Regions from separate parts of the Bacillus sp. AP8 genome, predicted to be linked through region 2. Evidence: riboswitches for the same ligand, from Rfam matches in the RefSeq annotation. Region 2 holds a riboswitch; each other region holds the start of a gene.
The links. Region 2 has a riboswitch for cobalamin ahead of BN349_RS05550 (cob(I)yrinic acid a,c-diamide adenosyltransferase). Riboswitches for the same ligand answer to the same signal wherever they lie in the genome.
Positions count from the first base shown of each region.

Region 1: another riboswitch for cobalamin. It lies ahead of BN349_RS09100 (cobyric acid synthase); the one in region 2 lies ahead of BN349_RS05550 (cob(I)yrinic acid a,c-diamide adenosyltransferase).
Region 3: another riboswitch for cobalamin. It lies ahead of BN349_RS17260 (hypothetical protein); the one in region 2 lies ahead of BN349_RS05550 (cob(I)yrinic acid a,c-diamide adenosyltransferase).

Region 1 covers NZ_CAPG01000035.1:12,616-15,827, forward strand. The annotation lists gene BN349_RS09100 (cobyric acid synthase) at 1-1,289, opposite strand, end outside; cobalamin riboswitch at 1,669-1,838, opposite strand; gene BN349_RS09105 (ECF transporter S component) at 1,840-2,346, opposite strand; gene BN349_RS09110 (fumarylacetoacetate hydrolase family protein) at 2,702-3,212, opposite strand, start outside.
Region 2 covers NZ_CAPG01000027.1:175,817-179,028, reverse strand. The annotation lists gene BN349_RS05560 (FecCD family ABC transporter permease) at 1-270, opposite strand, end outside; gene BN349_RS05555 (ABC transporter substrate-binding protein) at 236-1,210, opposite strand; gene BN349_RS05550 (cob(I)yrinic acid a,c-diamide adenosyltransferase) at 1,319-1,867, opposite strand; cobalamin riboswitch at 2,193-2,376, opposite strand; gene BN349_RS05545 (aminopeptidase) at 2,444-3,212, opposite strand, start outside.
Region 3 covers NZ_CAPG01000072.1:14,717-17,928, forward strand. The annotation lists gene BN349_RS17250 (amino acid permease) at 1-14, shown strand, start outside; gene BN349_RS17255 (ABC transporter substrate-binding protein) at 123-1,070, opposite strand; gene BN349_RS17260 (hypothetical protein) at 1,074-1,622, opposite strand; cobalamin riboswitch at 1,874-2,067, opposite strand; gene wrbA (NAD(P)H:quinone oxidoreductase) at 2,420-3,031, opposite strand; gene BN349_RS17270 (alpha/beta hydrolase) at 3,156-3,212, opposite strand, start outside.

The sequences.
Region 1 (3,212 bases), on a different contig from region 2:
ATACAGCACCCCTCTTCTTCACCATTTAAAAAAGCAAAGCAAGGTACATATTCAGTCGTTTTAGAAATACCCATATGCACTTCATAGCCCTTTAAAGGAATCATCTCTTCACCAAAGCATTTCGTAAATCCATTTGTTATAACTGTTTTCTTGTCTTGCTTCATCTCAGTGACTATCGGTAGTAAACCCAAGCCTAAAATCTTTGTAATATCTGATTCAACCTGATATTCATCAAGTAATTCTTTACCTAAAAGTTGATATCCACCACAAATTCCAAAAATGTAAGTACCTTTTTTCACTAATGAGAGAATCTTTCTATCTAAACCAGTTTCTTTCATAAATTCCATTGCGTAAGCAGAGTTTTTCGTTCCTGGAATGATAATAACATCGGGATTACCTAGTTGACTGGTTTTTTTTACAAAACGAACATTACAATCTTTTTCTAAACGTAATGGATCCAGATCTGTGAAATTAGAAAAGGTTGGATGTGCAATGACAGCTATATCAATATCCGCCTCATCATTCGTACCTCTTATGCTATATTGAGCAAGGGACAGACTATCTTCACCGTCAATTTCTAAATTAGGAATATAAGGAATAACCCCTAAAACCGGAACACTAGTATATTCCTCAAACCAATCCAGTCCAGGTTGTAAAAGCGTTACATCTCCTCGAAATTTATTAATTATGACCCCTTTCACTCGTTTTCGATCTTCCTCGGACAACAACTGCAATGTACCTACTAAACTAGCAAAAACCCCGCCACGATCAATATCACCAACTAGAATTACAGGTGAATCAACAAGTCTAGCTAATCTCATATTGACCAATTCTCGATCATTTAAATTTATTTCCGCCGGTGAACCAGCCCCTTCTATAACAATGCAATCATACTCATCTGCTAGCTTCTTAAACGATTCACTAATAGCTTGCAAACCCGTTTCAAAAAAATTCTGACGATAAACCGCCGCCTTCATATCACTATATGGCTTTCCGTGTAAAACAACCTGAGATTTCATATCTCCAGATGGCTTTATTAATATAGGATTCATGTGAACAGATGCATCTACTCCTGCTGCTTCAGCTTGTATTCCTTGAGCTCTCCCAATTTCAAGACCATCATTTGTTATATATGAATTCAAAGCCATATTCTGTGATTTAAAAGGCGCTACCTTTAAACCATCTTCTGAAAATATTTTGCATAAGGCTGTCACAAAAATACTCTTTCCTGAATCAGAATGAGTTCCTTGAACCATTATCGGCTTTGCTTTACCTCTTACTATTTCCATGAGCTATCTCAACTCCTTTAAATAAAAATCAATAAAGTTACTAACAGTAATTTGGTTACAATTTTTTCACAAACATGTTTTATTGTATATAAAAGTCGATAGGATCGTTAGGTACGAGTCGGAATAGTAGGATTGGTCAGACACCCCGCAAGCTCTATTTACCGAAGAGGATCACCCGCCCGTTCCGTGATAAGCGAACCCTGAATTTAACTCTGCCCGTATTCACTATTTGTTCATAGGAAACAAAGTATGCGAAATAACCTATATAAAAAAGCACTAGGCTTTTGGGAGCCTAGTGCCTTATACAACAAAATTATGCCTTCTTCTAATAGTCAACACAAAATATGTATAAAGACAACATGCTCCCTGAAAAAATGTTGTGAAAATTCTGTTTAAAGGAGGTATCCTGACTTAGATTCATCTTACTCTCTCACCTTCCCAAATCATTATGATTAAGTGGTTTATCCTGAGATTTCATCATCATTACAGTAGTTAGGGTCTGTAGAGGATTCTCACCTCTTTCCCTGATCTCTAAACAGTTATTATTCTGTTAAATGGTAGAAGGGCTTATATACTTTTTCTTCCACTTTAAAGGTAGTGCTGCAAAAACAATTTCAGCAACTACTATATTACAAACCGAAGCAATGGCAAGTGCTGGGAATAATACAAAAATCACATCTTTTAAAATTGGATATAAAGCTAAAAGTGATAATGGACAATTAAAGATAAATGCAATCACGACTGATATCCCAATACCAAAAGCTTGATTTATTTTTTTGCCAATCCATCTACGTGTTACACTATACAAAAACATAGTAATAGCCATCATTATCGCTATTATGAGATGAACTGGAAAGGATAGCGGAAATCCAGCTATTAAGGATGAAATCATATGTCCAAGAAATCCAAGAGCCATTCCAAAGCCCGGACCCAATAACAGTGTTCCAATAAAAGCTGGAGCTGCATCAAAAGCAATGGACCCCATTACTTTAATATTTGCTCCTATAAAACACATCGCAATTAGTAAAGCACATATGGTTGTTTTTTGAATCTTCAAAGCTACTCTCCTTTACTCTTTATGACGTTCTCTATTTCTATTATAGAAGTGCAGCAACAAACGTACAAGATACTATACTCATATAAGACAATATAGTAGCGTTTTGTGCATTACTATAGTATAGTAAAATCTATTTAATTTTTCAAAAAAAACTGCTAAAAACTCAGAATATCAATTGAGTATTCCAAGTTTTTAGCGAAAGAAGACGTAAAATTAAGCCTTTAAGCTACACCTTTTAGTATATTGATTATCCAAAACTAAACCTGTAATTATGTTTATAAAAATTTTTCAATAAACAAGTTTTACCAAAAATAACTCTATATTTTCAATCAGTTCCAGTTTTATTTTTTATAAATTACTCTCTGGTATTTTGTATAAAAATGTTTGATAATGTACCAAGTTTATCAATTGTAACTTTTACCACATCACCATCTTTTAACCATACCCTTTTCTCTTCAGGATAGCCCAAAATAACTCCTTCTGGCGTACCTGTCAAAATGACATCGCCTGGTTGAAGAGTAAAATATTCCGAAATATAAGTTATAAGTTCTCTACAACTGAAAATCATATCAGATGTATTAGATTTCTGACGAATTTCTCCATTTACATAAGAGGTTATATTTAAGTCGTCGGGATCCTCTATCTCATCCTTGCTCACCAAATATGGTCCAATTGGACAGAAACCATCACTTGTTTTACCAAGTAACCATTGAGAGCTTTGTGATTGTAAGTCACGTGCAGAAATATCATTTGCAATACAGTATCCATAAATAACTGAAAGGGCATCTTCTTTTTTAACATTTCTTGCCTTTTTCCCTATAATTATTGCTAATTCTGCTTCATAATCAACTTGTGATGAAGTATGA
Region 2 (3,212 bases):
TGCTAATGACAAGGATGCTCCCACTAAAAAGGCTAAGATGACTCTTGAAAAACGAATTTCCCAAATAATCATTTCTGTACTATTATCTCCATTATAAAAAGACATTCCTGTTAATTTCCCAAAAATAATTTTTAAAATGTCCGAAACAGAAATCGTAACCGATCCTACAAAAACACCTAAAATAAGAGCCGTACATACAAATAAAATGGTAAATATAGATAATACAATTATTTTTTTACTTGAAGACTTCCGGATAGACTGCTTTTGCAATTTCTTCAACTCCATCTACTAAGCGAGGCCCTGGTCTAGAGGTGGTATCATTATTTACGTCGAAAACTTGCTTGTTTTTCACTGCATTCACTTGTTGCCAGCCTTTTCGGTCTAGAACTTGCTTTGTCGCATTTCCAACATAGCTACCATATGTTGTAAGAATCACGTCAGGATTTAATTTAACCGCTTCTTCCTCACTCATTTTCACCCAGCCAACTTGACCTTTTGCAACATTTTCTGCACCTATCATATCAAGCATCTCATTCATAAAAGTATTCTGACCTGTTGTAAAAATCTCTGGTTGAGGGGATATTTCTACCCAAACGCGTTTTTTTGATTCCACTTTTTTCGCTTTATCTTTGATATTATTAATTCTTTCTTTCATATTATTGACAATAGCATTCGCTTCCTCTTCAGTTCCTGTAGCTTTACCGAGGAGGCTAATACCTTTATATGCTTTATCAAAGGATTCCTGTGAACCAATAATGATTGTTGTTATCCCTGCATTTTGCAATTGCTTAATCATATCCGCATGATTTTTGTATTGATATTCCTGTAAAAACACAACATCTGGTTGAAGCGACAAGATTTTTTCGATATTCATGTCTTGTGAGCCAACTTTTTCTTTTTTCAAAGCAGCTTCTGGAAAATTATCATAATCTGATACACCTACAATTTGATCATCAAGACCTAAGGCGAATAATGTTTCCGTAGTACTTGGGAGTAGTGATACAATTTTTTCAGGCTTCTTTTCAATTGTAACCTTATTTCCAACATCATCTTTAATAGTTACAGGAAAACCTTTTGCTTGTGTTGTTGATGATGCTCCTGAGTCATCTTTCTTATTTTCAGATGTCGATCCGCACCCTGCTAACACAGCTAGTAGCAGGATGAATAATAGTGAAAATATACTTAATCCTTTTAATAAACGCTTTTTCATGATGAAAAATCCTCCAAAGTTATGTAATGTAAAAAAACGCATGTGCGATTGTTCAAATTATCATTTGTCATTCTATCTTTTGATTACAAATCCAGTACTCCTTTACTATTAATACTCAATTCCGTAAATAGCATCTACACCCTCTTGGTAATAGTGTTTTTCCTCTTCAATAATAGAAACTAAATCTGCGATATCTTTCATTTCTTGTTTTGCGTCTCGCCCTGTTACAACAACATGTGTTTTAAATGGTTTATTTTTGATCGTTTGAATAACATCATCCAAAGGTAAAACATCATCTATAGGAAAACTATCAATACTTAAGGCATTATTTAATTCATCAAAAATAACAAGATCATATTCTTCACTATTCAGCTTTTCTTTTGCAAATTCCCAAGCTTGTTTCAAGGATTGACGATGTTCTTCTGGGGTTTTTGTCCAAGTAAAACCGATTCCTAGTTGATACACCTCAGCCCCGAGTTTTTCAAGAGAAATTTGTTCTCCATATGTGCGATCAGGAGATTTGATAAATTGAAGAATAATAACTTTAAAATCTCTCCCTAATGCTCTTGCTGCTAAACCAAATGAGGCTGTTGTCTTCCCTTTTCCATTTCCCGTATAAACCAACACTTTCCCAGCAGATTTTGAATCTCTTTTCATTAGTAGCCATCCTCCTCAGTATGAATAAATCATTTGTTACGTAAATAACTTCCCTTAGAATGTACTCATCAAGTAGATTCTTATCTTTCTCTAGTCATTTACATCAATAAGTAGTACTAATAATATGAGACAATGTGAACCTATCATCTAACAGACAATTCAACTCTTACTAACACCACAATTATGCTGTTAGATTTAAAATAATCCATTGTTCACTTTTTAATTCCTTCGTCCCATACAAAAACGAAAAGCCTCAACTGAAAAACAGTCAAGGCTCGAACATACAATACAAATTCACTCTCGACTTACTTTTCCCACCGAAAAACAAGAATAATCTTAATGAGCAGGTTTCCTGGCTTAGCATTATTTCTCTCAAGCCTTCCCAAACATTTGTTCAGTGGCATATCGAGCAATACGAATCATGCTTACAGTAGCGGGGGCTGCATCGGATTCTAACCGATTTCCCTATTACCCTTTGAATACAAGGCACTCATTAAGTGATATTAAGTTAATTGTACAATCTTTTTTATTGTACTGAAAATATAATAAATTGTCATTTTTTTCATTCAAATTAATTTAAAATGCCCAATTTCCTTTTCTAAATATCGGTTCAGCTTTACCATCTTCCGCTATTCCATCTATATCCATTTGATCAGAACCAATCATGAAATCAACATGTGTTATACTTTCATTTGCACCATTTTCATTTAATTCTTCACGAGTCATTGTTTTACCACCGTCTAAATTAAATGCATACGCACTTCCAATTGCTAAGTGGTTCGACGCATTTTCATCAAATAATGTATTATAATATAAAATATTTGATTCAGATATAGGAGAATGATGAGGGACTAATGCCACCTCACCTAAGTAATGCGAACCTTCGTCAGTTGCAATTAATCCTTTTAACACTTCTTCGCCTACTTCAGCTTTCGCATCCACAATGCGTCCATTTTCAAAAGTCAATGTAAATTTATCAATAATGTTACCACCATAGCTTAAAGGTTTTGTACTAGATACTACTCCATTCACACCTGTTTTTAATGGCATTGAAAACACTTCTTCTGTCGGCATATTTGCCATGAATTCAACGCCAGCCTCACTGATGCTACCTGCACCACACCAAATATGTTTTTCTGGAAGTTCCACGGTTAAATCTGTTCCAGGTGCTCTGTAATGTAGCTTTTTATAGTGCTTCTCGTTTAAATAATCTACTTTTGTATGTAAAGATTCATCATGTTTTTTCCAAGCTTCAACCGGATTATCCAAATCGATACGAGTCGCTTTAAATATAGCATCCCACAATAATTCGATGCGCTCTTCTTTCGCTGCTTCTGGGAATACC
Region 3 (3,212 bases), on a different contig from region 2:
ATATTGAAGAATAGCCCCCAAAAAACCGCGGATGATACATTCGCGGTTTTTTTAACGGTTATTTCATTAGTTTATTTACATGTACAGTATCAAAATCACAACATTATGACTTAACAAAACTATTATTTAAATAAATCAGGATATACAGCTTTAGCTACAAGCTCTACAGCTTCCCCAATACGCGGTCCTGGACGAGACATAATATCAGCATCTAATTGGATAACTTGATTATTCTTCACTGCATCAAGGTTATTCCAGCTTTTCCGATTTTTAATTTCATCTACCGGATTATCAATATAATTTACTGTTGTTAATATCACTTGTGGGTTACGCTTAATAATTTCTTCCTCAGTAGGCTTCATCCAACCTTCTTTATCCGCAAAAATATTCTCCACTCCAGCACTGTCTAAGATTTCTTGCTGGAATGTTTTTGCACCTGTTGTATAAATATCTGGAGAAGGACTAATTTCATAGTAAACTTTCGCTTTTGTATCTATACTAGCTACTTTTTCTTGAACAGAAGTAAATTGTTCTTTAATATGAGAAATAATTTCTTTCCCCTTTTTTTCTACTCCCATTACTGCCGCTAATTGTTCAATGTCTCCATATACGTCATCAATAGTTGCTGCTGATTGAATAACGAAAATAGGAATTCCTGCATCTTTTATTGGTTGAAGGACTTTTTCATCACCGATTGTATAGGCAATTACAACATCAGGCTTCAAAGCTATTACTTCTTCTGTATTTACGTTAACTGAGTCCGAAACTCGTTTGATTTCTTTCGCTTTTTCAGGATAGTTATCATAATCTGTAACACCAACAAGCTTATCTCCCACACCTAATTCAAACAAAATCTCTGTGTTACTTGGTTGTAGGGAAACAACTGTTTCTGGAACTTTGTCAAAAGTAATTTCTGCTCCTGTATCATCTTTGACTTTATATGCTTGCACTTCGGTTTTTGCATCTTTTGATTCATTTTGCTTTTTTGTTTGATTATCACTGCCACACGCAGTTAAAAACAAGGCTAATAATAGAGCGGAAATCAAGCTAAATAATTTCATCTTCTTCATTCGTTATTCCCCCGACTTTTTCTTTTTTCTCGTATCATAGGATTTACTTATAAATTCAACTTCAGTTAATTCCTTTTGCTTATTCACATATACAGCCATTACAAATAGAACGTTTGCTAACAAATGCGCATAATCAAATAGAATTTTCTCAACATCCATTTCTAAGCTCACTTTGTGTAGAGCTCGGACAGATTTCTTCGCTTCACTTCTACAAGTATGCAATACACAAGCGGCAGTAGATCCTTGCGGAAGCACAAATGTTTCTATCCTTTCTTTAACTTCAGAAACATAGAAGTCGTACATGGAGCTAAGACGGTCGAGATCTTCCTCAGTTATCGCCACTTTACCACGAGCAGAACCATTAAGGTGATAAGCCATTTCAATTAAGTACATTAAATCCTTATGAACAATGGAAATGTCTTTCGTTAATGAGGCAGCTAGCCCAATCCGTGTTGCTAAAGAGTCCGTTCTAATCTCAAAGTCAACAGTTGATGCCGATTCTCTCATATACGGATAGCATAAAAAGCGTAAGTCTTTCTTTACCATATACATATGAACCTCCTTATATATTAGCGATGGACCTCTCGTATTTCTTGTAGTGTCATAAATTACAAGATTAAGCCAATATTCCTCTTATATGACCACTTTCTACTATTTGATAGAATTCCTATTGTCATATAGAAACATCTTCTTTTCTCATAAAAAAAGCCACCCAAGATTATTGGCCGGCATTCGTCATCCATTATTTTATAATTAAATAAGATGAAAATTTGCCATACAATCCTCTTAACTTCCGAAGAGTAAAATACGATGAAAAAAAAGTAGGTATCCTGGCTTGTGCGTCATCTTACTTTAAGAACCTTCCCATTTCAAACACAAATGCTTAAAACAGTGGTATTTTCTTATTTCATCAGCACTTACAGTTGCGGAAACAGCTTCGGACTTACACCGAATTCCCTTTTAACTAATCTAATAGTCTTTTTTCTCTGCAAGGTTTATTCACTTATCTTCTATCATAACATGGCAATAGATGCATATTATAGTAAGTTGCTCAATAATACATACTTCCATATATGACACTATAGATTGATGTATACAAGAATCCTCTAGATAGCCAAAAACGTTTAATCAGGCAATCAGTATATGTCTAAGTTAAACTATGATTGGAAGATCTCTTTTGTAATCCATATCTTATTTTCACCTTAAATAAGATTTTACAGATTACTACTTACATTTCTCTTACAAATAGACTTTCGTACACATTGAGGTCAATGAAAGATTATTTTACTTCATACCCACCCTCAAAAGATAAAGGAGTCTCATCAACGAGGCTCCTTTATTAAAAATACTTATTGATTTGCTTTTTTTATCGCTTCAGCGATAGTGACTGTACGTTTCGCTTGATGCTTAATTGCCTCTTCAACGTCTTCAACCATTTCACCTTGTTGATTAACAGTTACACTAGTTCCGTATGGATTTCCTCCTGCTGCAAATGTTACAGGATCAGTATAACCAGGAGCTGCAACGATTGCACCCCAATGATACATAGTTGTATAAAGAGATAAAATAGTTGCTTCCTGACCACCATGTGCATTTTGGGCCGAGCTCATTGCACTAACTACTTTATTGACTAATTTTCCGTTGAACCATAAACCACCTGTTGTATCCAAGAAATTCTTCATTTGACCAGGCATGTTACCGAAGCGAGTTGGAACAGAGAAGATAATGGCATCTGCCCATTCTAAATCCGCTAGAGTAACCTCTGGAACATCTTTCGTTGCTTCCAGATGAGCTTTCCATGCAGGATTCGACTCAATTGCAGCTTGGGGTGCTGTTTCAGCTACTTTCAATACTTTGACTTCTGCTCCAGCAGCTTTAGCACCCTCTTCTGCCATTTTAGCCATTTTGTAATTTGTACCACCTGAACTATAATAAATAACTGCTAGTTTAACATTTTCCATTTTCACATTCTCCTCACCATTAGTTTTTTTAGTAAATAATCTATTTAAAAACCCCATGTTGTATTCACCCTTCTCGTATATTTCTAGGAATCACCTCCCAAAAGGATTCCTAATATCAACCAATCTAATTACTAAAAATGCTTTTATACCACTTCGCTGCTTCTTCAACCTCAGTGCGAGT